DNA from 2 places in the Streptococcus sp. STR1/CE/0325 genome. Region 2 is predicted to be linked to the other one. Evidence: predicted binding sites of a transcription regulator. Region 2 holds the regulator's gene; the other holds the start of a gene.
The links. Region 2 encodes NrdR, which represses ribonucleotide reductase genes. Its sites were predicted from a motif close to ACACNATATATNGTGT; they were not measured.

Region 1 (7,480 bases), 1.3 Mb from region 2:
TTCGGCAGAAGGCTACTAATAATAACTCCCAAAACTAAAACTAGCTGAACCATAAAAAGCGACTGACTATAAGTTAAGAAAGGAAAAGGATTGTTGAGCAAAAAGATATTGTATATGGAGCCCAAAGCTCCTCCCAATCCATTGATAATGAGAATACTTGCCATAACAGCTGTAAAATGACTATTTTCTTGTTGCTCAAAAATCAATCTCAAATTTTGGTAAAGTTGTTTAAAAGTAATAATAAGTGATTTTTTCTCCACAGAAGATATAGCTGAACGATCTATATCACTAACATCTTTTTTGATGAAAAAAAGTGAGAGAGAAGAAAAAAGAAAAAATAGAGCATTGATAGCTGCCACTAATTCATAATGGTTCCCTGCAAGAGTGAGAAGGAATAGCCCAAAAGCTTGCCCTAAAATGGAGGAAGCATAGGTCAAAAATTGAGAAAAAGAGTAAGCCTCCATTAAGTCTCCTTGCTTAACATAACGTTGTTGGAGAGGCATTCTCAAACCACCGGCATAATCACTAATAATATCACTAATAATATTAATTAAGCAAAGGCTAGAAAAAGCAAACAAAATTGGAAAGTGAAGTAAAAAAGCTATAGAACTAAAAAGAATGGCCTGCACAAAACCGCAAAAGATTAGATTTCTGAATTTTTTAGGAGTCTTATCTGCTACAATTCCCACAAAAACAGTGAAGAAAGTTGGAACGAGTAAAATAAGATTTGCAATTCCAACAAAATAATTTGCTTGAGGCAGAGTTGAAGCATAAATAATAAAAACTAAGTTAAAAATAGCTGCCCCAAATGAATTGAAAAAACGAGACAAAGCTAAAACGCCAAAAATTGTATTTCTAAACGCCAGTTTCATAATGATGTTCTCCTTTTTATAGATAGAAAATTACTCTAAATAGGAATTACAGTGTTATAAATCTGTTTGTAGTTTTCAATAGTAGCAGAAATATGAATCTTAAATCCAAAAAAGGGAAGACTTTCTTGATCGATCTTACTATAATTAAAAATTAAACATTTTTCTCCTCCTAGCTTTTTTGAGAATGCAGATAAAACTTCTCACAAAGAGAAGTTAATTATCAATATATTTTATCTTCCTAGACAATAGAATGTAATTGTCGTAATAACCTCATTCTTTCTAGCTGGCAGTTTATTAAGTTGATGAACAAATTGTGTCATAGCTTTTTCTCCTTTCTAAAACTTTATCAGGTAACCCTGTCACTTAAAATATTCGTAAATAATCTCTAAAATTGTATATCAGATTTATACTAGTTAGTTGGGCAATAAAAAGTAATGGTAATGACTTCATTTTGCTTAGCTGGCAGTTTATTAAGTTGATGAACAAATTGTGTCATAGCTTTTCCTTTCTAAAACTTTATCAGGTAACCCTGTCATTTAAAGTATTCGTAAATCAATTGAAAAGAATACTTTGTATTAAGAAAAACTCTTCTAAATTAAGTAGCTCTCCTACTTTATCTATTCATTAAACATGAAAAAAAGCTTGACGAAATGTCAAACTTTTTTAGATTATTTGCCAAGGACGCTAATGCGCTCTTTGAAATGCTGGCCTTTTTCGATTTCATCCACGAGGGCTACGGCATAGTCAGCGTAGCTAATCATGCTTTCGCCCTTATCATTGAGGGTAAAGATCTCTCCAGCTAAAATATAGTCACCTGTACGATCACCATCCGCTCTAAAATCAGCAGCTGGGCTGACAAAAGTCCATTTCACATCATCACGCTTGCGTAGTACCTCAAGGGCATCGGTCTGAGCTTTGGCAATGGGATAGTACTCAGCTGGAAAATCAGGCTGATTAAGTAACTGTTTGGTCTTTTCTGGATCAAGGTAAAGGCTACCTGCCCCACCAACTACCAAAAGACGCTTGCTCGTCCCAGATAAGAGATCTGAAAGGTAGGTCATCCCTTTACTATGTAGAGGGAGCGTTTCAGGTGTCCACGCGCCAAAGGCATCCACAATCACCTCAAAAGGCGCTAAATCGTCCTTGGTCAAGGCAAATAAATCCTTTTGCACATACTGTTGAGCGAGGGAGTGATTTTCCTCACCCCGTGCAAATCCAGTCACCTCATGCCCACGTGTTACCAATTCTTCTACAACTAGACGGCCAACTTTTCCATTTGAACTAATCACTGCTACTCTTGTCATATTATTTCTCCTTTTTCTTTGTTGTCATATAAATCATTACAACTTATAAATAAAGTTTACCGCATTTTAGTTGTCATGTCAAGTATTACAACGGATTTTTTTAAAAAAGTTTGGAAATCGTATTCCAAACCTTATTTCTTCTATTATTCTTTCAAAAACTGGCTAGCATCTACCATCACATCTGCTAGGCTCATGGACTTTAGTTGGCGCTCCAAGGCTCTTTGTGCCTCATCCAAACGACTATCCAACAAATCATGGATATGACGCCCCACTAGACAAGCTGGATTAGGTGTTTCATGAAAATGAAAGAGTTGGTTATCCTTGACACTCTCAACAGCTTGGTAAACATCAAAAAAGCTGATGGCTTCAGGTTCTCTCGCCAAGTTAGCCCCACCTTGACCACGTTTGACAGTGATCAATCCTGCTTGCTTGAGCTGAGATAGAATGGTTCTGATAATGACAGGATTGACCCCGATACTCCTGTAAAGCACTTGGCTGGTGACTTTTTCCTGCTCCTGATACTGAGCGATGTAAATCAAACTGTGTAGGGCAATGGTCATCCGACTTGAAATTTGCATGTATCTTCTCCTTTGTCTCTACTATACAAAAAAAGAGTTGTCATGTCAACGCTGACAACTCCGATCCTTTCGCTCAGTGAGCGTCCTCGAGTTTGTCCCAAAGAATCACATGACCAGCGTCTAGGGACTTTGCCACATCAATGATACGCTGATTAGACGAGCCTCGAAACTGCAAAGAAAGGTCTTTCTTAGTCAAATCAAATCGCCCATCCACCAAAATATCCACATAAGACAGCAACTCTAGTTTATCCTTGGTTTCAAGCATCAACTCTTCCCAAGTATAGCCAGTCCATGACCAAATGTCTTTTTCTGGCAGTTCTTGTCGCACACGCTTGACTAAAGGAAGGAGAATCCCCGTGTTTAAAAAAGGTTCTCCCCCTAATAAGGTCAACCCTTGAACATAAGGGAGAGCCAGATCTGCCATAATTTGTTCTTCTAATTCTTGAGTATAGGGAACACCAGCTTGAAAGGACCAAGTGGCTTGGTTATAACAGCCCTGACAATGAAACAAACACCCAGAAACATAAAGAGAATTGCGAACACCTTCACCATCAACAAAATTAAAGGCCTTATAATCCATGATACGACCTTGACTGAGGTCTTCGCTGCGCCATTCTTGTGGTTTTGGGTTATTCATCTAAGCAACTCCTTTACTCTTCTTGTTTGATCCAGTAACGTTGCGTTTCCCTTCGGCTGTCCTCATAGCGACCACCACAAGCCAAAATCGTCCGACTGCTCGCTGCATTACTCTCATGGCAGGTGAGCAAGACGTCCTTGATATTTTTTTGTCTGGCTAGTGCTAAGCCTAAACGCAACTGCTCTTTGGCATAACCTTTTCCTCGCTCACTGGGACGAATGGAATAGCCAATATGACCTCCGTGCTCCAGTAGGTGATCATTAAGACGCAAGCGCAAGTGAAGAAAGCCCAAGGGACGATTGGTCTTATCAAAGGAAACTAACTGAATCGCAGGAACATAGCCTGCTTTTAGCCCAAGCCCCATCTCAGAGCGAGCATTATTCTCCAGCCAACCTTCATAGGAAAAATCATCCGTCTGATACCAGCCCCCATCATGAGGCGAATTTGCCTTTGTAAACTCTTCCATCATCTCAAGGATGGCTGCTTTATCCTCTAAACGTGGACGTCTTAATTCCATCTTATTTCTTTTTTTCTAAAAATGCTTGCTTTAGGGAGGCGATACGACTCTTCTTATCAGATCTGCCTGTGGAGTGTTTCTCATGAAAGCGCTCGACCTGACGTTTCCCTTTGTCATCTAATTGGTATTTTCCCATTTTTCTTTCCTTTCTATTCTATTTAAAGTGATGAGCTGTTCATGTGTTTGACACGCGCTGTAATTTCCTTATGCCTGCCTGCGACCATGGGACGTGCCTGCGGATTGCCTAAATAACCGCAGGTTCGTTTGACCACATCAACAGTCTTTGGATCGGTGTTGCCACAAGAAGGACAGCGAAAACCACGTGCTGTCGGCTCAAACTCACCTTCAAATCCGCACAACTCACAATGGTCAATGGGCGTATTGGTTCCAAGATAGCCCACCCGATCATAGGCGTAATCCCACACCGCTTCAAGCGCCTTAGGATTTTGTTGCAAAACAGGGTATTCACAATAATGAATAAAGCCTCCCGTTGCGCCTGCTTTGGGATAGTCTTTTTCAAAATCTAATTTCTCAAAAGGCGTTGGATTTTTCCTCACATCATAATGAAAACTATTGGTATAGTAGCCCTTATCCGTGATATCCTGAACCAAACCAAAGCGGTCTGTATCAAGCCTACAAAAACGGTCTGTTAAGCTCTCTGACGGCGTAGAATAAACGGAAAAATGATAATCATAAGTAGCTGAGCACGTCTCACAAAAGGACTTCATCTTTCGGATAATCTCTAGCGTCAATTCCTTAGCCGCAGCATCTTTTTCCCAATTAGGACCATAAAAAAGCGTCGCCACTTCATAAAGACCGATATAACCCAGAGAAATGGTTGCCCTGTGCTGATTAAACAAACTATCCACACTCTCATCATCACGAAGAGCTACACCAAAGGCACCATATTGGTACAAAATAGGGGCATTTTGTGGTTTGGCTTCCTTGACCCGTCCAATCCGGTAAACCAAAGCCTCCTTGGCTAAGTCCAGCAAATTCTCAAAATCCGACCAAAACACAGCCAAATTCCCCTTGGCTTTTAAAGCTAATCGTGGCAGATTGAGAGTCACGACTCCTAAGTTCATCCGACCAGCATTGACTTCCTTGCCATTTTCATCCTGCCAGCCTTGCAAGAAAGAACGACAACCCATGGGCACTTTGAACGACCCCGTCAAAGAAACAATCTGATCATAAGACAAGACATCTGGATACATGCGCTTAGTCGCACACCTAAGAGCTAGCTGCTTGATGTCATAGTTAGGCGAACCTTCCTCCAGATTTAGCCCACGCTTGAGGGTGAAAATCAACTTTGGAAAAATAGCGGTTCGCTTGCTCTCACCAAGCCCTTCCATGCGAATGGTTAAAATAGCTTTTTGGATCTCTCTTGAAAACCAATCCTCACCCAAACCAAATCCCAAGGACGTAAAAGGGGTTTGACCATTGGAGGAAAAGAGCGTATTGATCTCATACTCCAAACTCTGCATAGCATCGTAGATATCTTTTTTAGTCTTTTCATAAGCATAAGCCTCTTGCTGGTCCAAAGACACCCAACGCTTCGCCTCTTTTAGGTGCTTGTGAAAATTCATCTTGGCATAAGGCGCTAACACCTCATCCACCCGGTCAGCCGAACAACCACCATATTGTGATGAGGCAACATTGGCAATGATTTGAGCCATCTGAGCCGTGGCTGTTTGAATGGATTTTGGAGAAGTGACTTGGGCATTGCCAATCTTAAAGCCCTTTTCAAACATGCCCTTAAAATCAATCAAGCAACAATTCGTCATCGGAGTATAAGGGCTATAATCCAAATCGTGAAAATGCAAATCACCCGATTCGTGAGCTTCTCGGACGGCCTTTGGCAACTGGGCTAATCCGATGGCTTTAGCCACCGCCCCTGCTGTCAAATCGCGTAAGGTATGAAAGACCTGACTATCCTTATTGGCATTTTCATTAACCACGGCTTCTTCTTTTGCCATCAAGGCAGAAAGTTCGGATAGAATCGCCTCTTTTAAGGCTGGCTCTTGTTCTACATCTATTCTTGTCATCGCAGTTTCAGCCTCCTTTTCTAAAGCGCTTTGTTTTGTCATTCACAAAGTCTATTATAATACTTTCTCAAAAAAAATCAATATCTTGTGTTTCTTTTTCTTCAAAACACAAGATATTGATTTTACTTCAGCTGATAAAGGGTAAATTGGGTGATGCCATTCGTATCTACCTTTTGATAATGTTCTTTTAAATCACGTGATAGAGAATCAGGAAGGCTAATCTGTTGATTGATGACCAGATAGGTCGCCTTATTTTGCAAAAAGGCATCCTCTACGGCTGATTGATACTCGGGTAAGCTAGCATAAGTCGTCATCACACTAAATGGTGAACTGGATGGCAAACCTGTTTCTTGATACACTTGAGCACTGGTATTCCAGACAGATAAGGTCTGATTTTTCTTCACCTTATCGTTTAGTGTCTGAGCTAGAGCTGTCCGCTCCTCAATGAGATTGTAGCCTAAGACTTGTGGGATCAATTGTTGACCAAGGGCTAAGATCAAAAGCAGATAAGGCAAATACAGACACGCTCGCATCCAGCCACCAAAGGACGTCCACGTTACCGAAGACACTTGACGATGAGAGCTGCTCTGTCGTTTGCCCTTTCCTTGCACATAAAATGCAGTCAAAAGCAAGCTATACGGTAGGTAATCCAGTGCTTGGACTGGTGAGAAAGTTCTTGAACCTAAGGCATAGCCTAAAAAGACCAGAAGGAGGACAAAGAGCAAGATCTTAAGACTCTTTAAGGTGCTGGTTTCTCGCCAATGTGACCAAAACCCAAACATTCCAAATAGCCCACCCATCAGCACAAAGAGCAAGAGCTGATAGCCAAGACTAAAGAGTAAATCTTCATTTTGCACCGGTAAGGTGAAAAGGTGTTGACCGTAAGCCTGAGAAAGAGAAGGGGTCAAGATTTGGAAATTGAGAATAAAATACCCCACCCCATAATAGACCACAACCGCCCCTAGTAACATGGCAAGCAGGCGATAAACCCCTCTAGCCACTTGACGCTTGTAAAAAGAGTAACCTATCATCACAAGAAGCGACAAGCCCCAAACAAAAAGTGTTCGTGGTTCGATTAAAATACTAACCGCACTCAAAAGCCCATACAGGATAAAGGATTCGTCTGGTGTGTCTTGACTGAGGAATTTGGCCAAAAAATGCAAACCAATCAAGACAAAGGGCTGTGCCAACTGAATGGGATAGACCCCGCCAAATCCTAGAGTCGCATTAAACAGATAAAACAACAAGGTCCCTGCAAAAGCCAAGCTAGCTTGATTACTCAACTGGGCAAGCAAACGATACAGATACGTTCCTGAAACATAAAGGGCTAAAAATAAGGGCAAGAGCATCCAGAGAGAAGACCCCAAAATCTGACTCGCTGCTAACACCGCATAATACAAAAATCCACCTGTCGCAAACAAATCACTATAAGGAAGAAGGCTTCCCTTTGCAAACATCAAACCAGTATAGAGCTGCTCAGAATAGTTCGCTGTTTCCAGATGAAACACACTTGGTAAAACACCCAAA
Region 2 (7,480 bases):
CAAATATTGCAGGATTTTCTTTTGAAAATTGCCTGATGAATGCAGCAGGAGTTGCTTGTATGACGATTGAAGAGCTAGAGGAAGTAAAAAACTCGGTAGCTGGGACATTTGTAACCAAGACGGCAACTTTAGAATTTCGTGAGGGAAATCCTGAACCTCGTTATCAGGATGTGCCACTTGGCTCAATCAATTCGATGGGGCTTCCCAATCAAGGTTTGGATTATTATCTGAATTATCTACTGGATTTACAAGAAAAAGAACCAGAACGAACGTTCTTTTTATCTCTAGTTGGTATGTCTCAGGAAGAAACGCACACCATTTTAAAACAGGTTGAAGCAAGCTCTTTTAAGGGATTGACAGAATTAAATTTATCTTGTCCAAACGTACCAGGCAAGCCCCAAATTGCTTATGATTTTGAAACGACTGAACAGATTTTAAAAGATGTTTTTAGCTATTTTACAAAACCATTGGGAATCAAGCTTCCTCCTTATTTTGACATGGTGCACTTTGATCAGGCTGCAGCTATTTTTAATCAATTTCCACTGGCTTTTGTGAATTGTGTGAATTCTATTGGGAACGGCTTATACATTGAGGATGAATCGGTGGTTATTCGTCCTAAGAATGGTTTTGGAGGAATTGGCGGTGAGTATATTAAACCAACAGCGCTTGCTAATGTTCACGCCTTTTACCAACGTTTGAAGCCAGAAATTCAAATCATTGGAACGGGTGGTGTATTGAACGGTCGTGATGCTTTTGAGCATATTCTTTGTGGAGCGAGTATGGTTCAGATTGGAACAACTCTCCACAAAGAAGGAATCGCTGCGTTTGCTCGTATCACAGCAGAATTACAAGCTATCATGGCAGAAAAAGGTTACCAGACTCTCGATGATTTCCGCGGGAAATTGCGCTATGTTATATAGAATAAAGTCATCGATGGCTGGTGAGAAAAAGAAATGTGTCTTTATCTATTTGTTTAATTTATATACGAACTAAGTCCATCATGAATAAATAAGTTATTAAATGACGAGATATAGCCGGTGTGCGTGCAAGCCTTTTGGCTTGCTTTTCTATTGCCATAAAATATGCTATAATGATAAGATAAGGTCAAAAAGAAAAGAGGTGAGTGATTTGCGTTGTCCAAAATGTCACGGGAATAAATCCAGTGTAGTGGATAGTAGGCAAGCAGAAGATGGCTATACCATTAGGCGAAGGCGGGCTTGTGATGATTGTCAGACCCGTTTTACGACCTTTGAGCGAGTGGAGGAGCTGCCGCTTCTTGTGGTCAAAAAAGATGGCACGAGGGAGCAATTTTCAAGGGACAAGATTTTAAATGGGATTATTCAAAGTGCCCAGAAACGTCCAGTGTCCAGCAGTGATATTGAAAAGGTCATCAACCGTATTGAGCGCAAGGTGCGCATGGACTATGATAGTGAGGTGGCAACAGAGGTCATTGGTAATCTCGTTATGGATGAGCTAGCAGAGCTAGATGAGATTACGTATGTGCGTTTTGCCAGTGTTTATAAGAGCTTTAAGGATGTTGATGAGATTGAGGAGCTCTTGCGGCAAATCACCCAGCGAGTGAGGAGTAAGAGCAAGCGACCATGAGATCGAGTGATTCTTTTACCTACATAAAGCACAATCAAGTCAGTCTTGATGCCAACAGTCTCATCAAGTGCTACCTTCCCATCATGGGAAGAGATGCGCTGGCTCTCTACCAGTATCTTGTGGTCTTTTTTGATGATGGGGCGGAGGAGCACCGTTTTATCTACCTCATGGATCACTTGGGGGTGAACTTTACCGCCTTTCAAGAGGCCTTGGCAGTTTTGACTGCCCTTGATTTGGTGTGCTTGTATCAAAAAAATCAGTCTCGTTATGTGATCGAGTTGAAAACGCCCATCAAACCAGAAGAGTTTGTCGCACATCCTGTTTATCTGCGCCTCTTACAGGGAAAATTAACGGAAACTACCATTAAAAGCCTGAGCTATCAAGAACCGCAAGGACTGGAAAATATTTCCAAATCCTTTTCAGAAGTATTTTCAGCAGAAGGTCAAGTGGCGCCTAAACGCCCTCATCCCAAGCATGATTTTCCCCTTGATGCTTTTAAAAATCGCATGAAACAAGATGGCTTAGTCTTTAAGGAGGAGCGCACGGATGTCTTGGCGCTTTATCAGCTCATGGAGCAAGAAGGGCTCAACTGGTTAGAGCTTTACCGCTTGGCCAAGGAAACCGCCTATCAGCAGGTGCTTCAAGTGTCACGGCTAGTGGCGCAGTTGCAGGCGAAGCCTTCTCTAAGTAGTTTGTCTTCTCAAGAAGAGAAGATTTTTCGAGCGGTTAAGGGGGTTAGTCCAAGAGATCTTCTCGCCCAGATCAAGCAAACCAGACACGCTCAAGTTGTGGCGAGTGAGACCAAGGCGGTTGATAGCTTAGTGGCGCAAGGTTTTTTGGATGAAGTGATTAATTTGCTTCTCCTTTATAGTTTTGAGCGGGTGGATTCAGCAAATTTGAATGTGACCTTTTTCAAAAAAGTAGCCAATGATATGGCTTACCAAGGGGTGAAAACCGCTCAAGATGGCTTGGTGTATTTGCGAAAAACCAGAGAAGAAACCAGCCAAAAGAAACCAAGAAAGCCAAGAGCTAGCACCAAGAAAAAGGCCAGCAATGTGCCAGACTGGAGCAATCCAAACTACGTCAACCAGACCACCGAGGCGGAAAAAGAAGCCTTGGAAATGAAAAAACAAGCCAAACTAGCACGCTTAGAGGAGGGTGAGGATGCAAAAGATTGACCAGCATTTAGGAAATACTCAAGTTAGAGCCAGCTTGAGAGTTCTTGAGGAGCAGATTCTCTCACAGCCTGTGATTGCTGCCTTTATCACTGAGCATGAGCTGACGAGCCAAGAAGTGACAAGGAGCCTCCCTAAGTTTAACCAATATTTGGTGGAAAAAAGGCGGTTTGACGAAGGAGCGTCTGATTACAGCGCCAAGGGTTACGAGCCTATTCTTGTGATGAATGAAGGCTATGCGGATGTGTCTTATCGTGAAACCAAGGAACACAGGGATTATGCGCTGAACCAAGAGGTGGAAAACCGCATCCAGCTCATCAATCTGCCCAAGTCTTATCGCCACATCAGCTTTCAGGATATTGACTGGGATGATCGTAATCGCGAGGAAATCTTAGGTCAGTTGATTGACTGGGTGGCAGACTACGAAAAAGACTCTAAGGGGATTTACCTCTACGGTGATATGGGAATCGGTAAGTCTTTTATGTTGGCTGCTTTTGCCCATGAGTTGTCGAAGAGAAAAGGGGTTTCAACGACTTTCTTACATTTTCCTAGTTTTGCGGTGGACATCAAGCATGCCATCACCGATAACAAGGTCAAAGAAGAGATTGATAAGGTTAAGAGTGCAGAAGTTCTGATTTTGGATGATATTGGAGCGGAGCAGTCCAGTTCTTGGTTGCGTGATGAGGTCTTGCAGGTCATCTTGCAGTACCGCATGCTGGAGGAGTTGCCGACCTTTTTCACCTCTAATTATAGTTTAGCAGACTTGGAACAAAAATTAGCCGATGTCAGAGGTAGTGAAGAAAGCTGGCAGGCCAAGCGGGTCATGGAGCGTATTCGCTTTCTCGCCAAGGAATGGCACCTCAAAGGCATCAACCGAAGATAGAAATAAGGAGAACAATATGGCACTACCAACAGTTGCTATTGTAGGGCGGCCCAATGTGGGCAAATCGACCCTGTTTAATCGGATCGCAGGAGAACGAATCTCGATTGTAGAAGATGTAGAAGGTGTGACGCGGGATCGGATCTATGCCACAGCCGAATGGCTCAACCGTTCCTTTAGTTTGATTGATACAGGTGGTATCGATGATGTGGATGCGCCTTTTATGGAGCAAATCAAGCACCAAGCTGACATCGCCATGACAGAAGCGGATGTCATCGTCTTTGTGGTGTCGGCAAAAGAAGGGGTGACCGATGCCGATGAGTATGTGGCAAAAATCCTCTACCGCACCCATAAACCAGTGATTTTGGTGGTCAATAAGGTGGACAACCCTGAGATGAAGTCTGAGATTTACGACTTTTATTCGCTTGGTTTAGGAGATCCCTATCCAGTGTCATCTGTCCACGGGATGGGAACAGGAGATGTACTCGATGCCATTATCAACGACCTACCAAATGAAGGCGAAGAGGAAGATCCAGACTTGATTAAGTTTAGCTTGATTGGTCGTCCCAATGTGGGCAAATCGAGTCTGATCAATGCCATCTTGGGTGAGGAGCGCGTGATTGCAAGTCCCATCGCAGGAACAACCCGTGATGCCATTGACACCACCTTTGTGGATAGCGAGGGGCAAGAATACCTCATGATTGATACCGCTGGAATGAGAAAGTCGGGCAAGGTCTATGAAAATACGGAGAAATACTCCGTCATGCGCTCCATGAGAGCCATTGACCGCTCCGACATCGTGCTTCTCGTCATCAATGCTGAAGAAGGCATCAGAGATTATGACAAGCGGATTGCTGGCTTTGCGCACGAAGCAGGTAAGGGGATGATTATCGTGGTCAATAAGTGGGATGCGATTGAAAAAGACAACCACACCACCAACCAGTGGGAAGCTAATATCCGGGAAGAATTCCAGTTTATCCCTTATGCGCCCATTATCTTTGTCTCAGCGGTGACCAAACAGCGGCTCAACCGCCTACCTGAGATGATTAAGCGCATCAGCGAGAGCCAAAACCGCAGGATTTCCTCAGCTGTGCTCAATGAAGTTATCATGGATGCGGTCGCCATCAACCCAACGCCAACGGATAAGGGAAGACGACTCAAGATTTTCTATGCCACTCAGGTGTCTGTCAAGCCACCGACCTTTGTCATTTTTGTCAATGAAGAAGAGCTTATGCACTTCTCCTACTTACGTTTTTTGGATAACCAAATCCGAAAAGCCTTTGGTTTTGAAGGCACACCAATTCACTTGATTGCAAGGAAAAGAAAATAGAATAGAATGAAAAGCAAGGTCATTTGGCTTTGCTTTTTCCTTTTGCAAAAAACCGATAAGATTTGTAAAATTAAGTTAATAATAGAAAAATAAATGGAAAAATGCTATAATAGAGGGGAAAATAAGGTGGTGACAGTATGGCAAGAATGATTCCAGGTCGTATTCGAAACGAAGGCATCGACCTGTCAGAAAAAGGCTTAGTCGAGTTTTTAGGAGAAAAGGCAGATACCATCAGTGCCTTGGTTGATGGTGTTTTCATTGACTTTTCTTTTGATGACGGTAGGGTCAAGTGTGAGTGTGTTGATTTTTCAAACAAGGGTTACTGCAAGCACTTGGCGGCTGTTGAGCATGCGCTTAAAAATCACTCCAAAGCCAAGCAATTAGCCCATCAGGTTCGGGTGAGAGAAGAAAAAAAGGTCAAGCAGGAAAAACAGAAATCCTTCGGACGCTTGTTTTTAGAAGGCTTGCAGCTGGATTATGACACCAGCACACTTTACCGTTTGTCTGCCTATGGGATTGAGGACACCTACCACAGAGAGATGCGCTGGACGCTAAAGCTTAATCGTCTTCCAGACAAGCGCAGTTATGTCATCCGTGATATCAAGTCTTTTTTGAATACGGTCAAAAAAGGACATGGGTATCAAATGGGGAAAAATTATTTTGAAACGCTTTCGCTGGATCGCTTTGATGAAGAAAGTCAAGCTGTCATTCGTTTTTTATGGCGCTTGGTTCCTGATCAAGACGGCATTGATACCAGTTATTTATTTGAGGGGCAAAATCGGTTTTTGTCTTTACCGAGTGGCTTTTTTGAGGAGGGGATGACCCTTCTCAGTCATCTTTATGAATTTGAGTATGAGCTGGGTCAAAAGACTTATCAAGAGGTCACCTTTGCTCCCTTGAGTCAAGTTGTTGGTCTGTATGAGATTAGAATAGAGGAGCGAAAGCATCAATTTGAGATGCGGATCACAGAAAATGATGCGACCTTTTTCTTTGGTTATGCTTATGCTTGGTATAGGGACACCTTCTACCAGTTAGACCTTAGGCAGCAAAAATTAGCCGCAGCTATTGATACCCTTCCCCTAGAGGATGAGGGGGACCGTTTCTTGTCTTTTCATCTGGAAGATCAAGATAAGCTGGCACTTAGTTTAAAGGACTTTGCCCAGCTAGGTCCGGTACGTGCACCTGAGCACTTGGAAATCAAGGATTTTGTTGCGATTTTTGCATTTGCTCTCTCAGACCCTCACACCATTGAGCTGACCCTTTCCTTTGACTATGGGACTAAAGAGGTGACGAGTGATGAGGAGCTTTCTAAACTTCCTTTTACTAGCCCTCGTGAGCACGAAGAGTCTGTCTTTTCCTTGATAGACAAGGCAGGATTTGAAGGGCGTTTTGTCGCTTACAAATCACAGCGTTGGGATAGGGACTGGTTTACCTTTTTCACCGAAAGTCTTCCCTTGTTTAAGCAAGCAGGACAGGTCATTGTGAGCGATGTCTTATCAAGTTTATTTGTCACCAAGGGACCTATGATTTCTCTTGAAAAGGCAGCGGGTTTACTAGAGGTGGCCTTTGATTTTTCTGGCATTTTAGAAACAGATGTCAAAGAAGCCATGAACGCTCTTCTCAATCAGAAATCCTATTATTTGAGCCGTTCAGGTCGTTTGGTGATTTTTGATGAGGAAACAAAAAAAGTCAGTGAGACCTTGAAGCGCTTGCGAGCAGGCAAGGTGTCAGACAATCGCTTGTCCATCTCTAGTAGTGGTGCCTACCAGATGACTCAGCTCTTTTCTGATATGGATCGGGTCACTTTTTCAAAAGAAGTGGAGCAAATGGCTTATGATCTCATGCACCCCGAACAGTTTGATTTGCCACCATTAGCCATCAAGGGAGAGCTACGCGATTACCAAAAGGTTGGGGTCAAGTGGTTTAACATGCTCAATAGCTATGGCTTTGGTGGAATTTTGGCAGATGATATGGGACTTGGCAAGACCTTTCAGACCATCGCTTTTTTGAGCAGTCAGTTGAGGGCAGATTCTAAGGTCTTGATTCTCTCGCCGTCTAGTTTGATTTATAACTGGCAGGATGAGTTTGAAAAATTCGCCCCGCATTTGGATGCCAAAGTGGCTTATGGTCCCAAGTCGCTTAGAGATGACATCATCTTAGCCAATCATCAGGTGACGATTACTAGCTACCATTCCTTTAGGCAGGATTTTGAACACTACAAGCGCCAAAGCTATGATTATTTGATTTTGGATGAAGCCCAGCATCTTAAAAATATGCGCACCAAGACTGCCCAGCATTTGCGTGCTTTTCCAGTTAAGCGGTGTTTTGCCTTATCTGGAACACCGATTGAAAATAAACTGATGGAAATCTGGTCGATTTTCCAAATGGTTTTACCAGGGCTTTTGCCAGGTCAACGGCAGTTTAGCAAACTCTCTCCAGAAGAGGTTGCCAAGTATATTCGCCCCTTTATCCTAAGACGTAAAAAAGAAG

Region 1: the regulator NrdR is predicted to act here: its motif matches at 6,029-6,044, upstream of nrdD (anaerobic ribonucleoside-triphosphate reductase).

What each region holds. Positions count from the first base shown of each region.
Region 1 is NZ_AP045018.1:128,419-135,898, reverse strand. Features, by position in the region: gene ACZ49W_RS00730 (MFS transporter) at 1-872, opposite strand, end outside; gene ACZ49W_RS00725 (NAD(P)-dependent oxidoreductase) at 1,541-2,176, opposite strand; gene ACZ49W_RS00720 (Rrf2 family transcriptional regulator) at 2,320-2,754, opposite strand; gene nrdG (anaerobic ribonucleoside-triphosphate reductase activating protein) at 2,828-3,391, opposite strand; gene ACZ49W_RS00710 (GNAT family N-acetyltransferase) at 3,405-3,908, opposite strand; gene ACZ49W_RS00705 (hypothetical protein) at 3,910-4,044, opposite strand; gene nrdD (anaerobic ribonucleoside-triphosphate reductase) at 4,067-5,953, opposite strand; gene ACZ49W_RS00695 (glycosyltransferase family protein) at 6,076-7,480, opposite strand, start outside.
Region 2 is NZ_AP045018.1:1,446,172-1,453,651, reverse strand. Features, by position in the region: gene ACZ49W_RS06985 (dihydroorotate oxidase) at 1-920, shown strand, start outside; gene nrdR (transcriptional regulator NrdR) at 1,129-1,605, shown strand; gene ACZ49W_RS06975 (DnaD domain protein) at 1,602-2,783, shown strand; gene dnaI (primosomal protein DnaI) at 2,770-3,663, shown strand; gene der (ribosome biogenesis GTPase Der) at 3,680-4,990, shown strand; gene ACZ49W_RS06960 (pilus expression-regulating Snf2 family helicase) at 5,128-7,480, shown strand, end outside.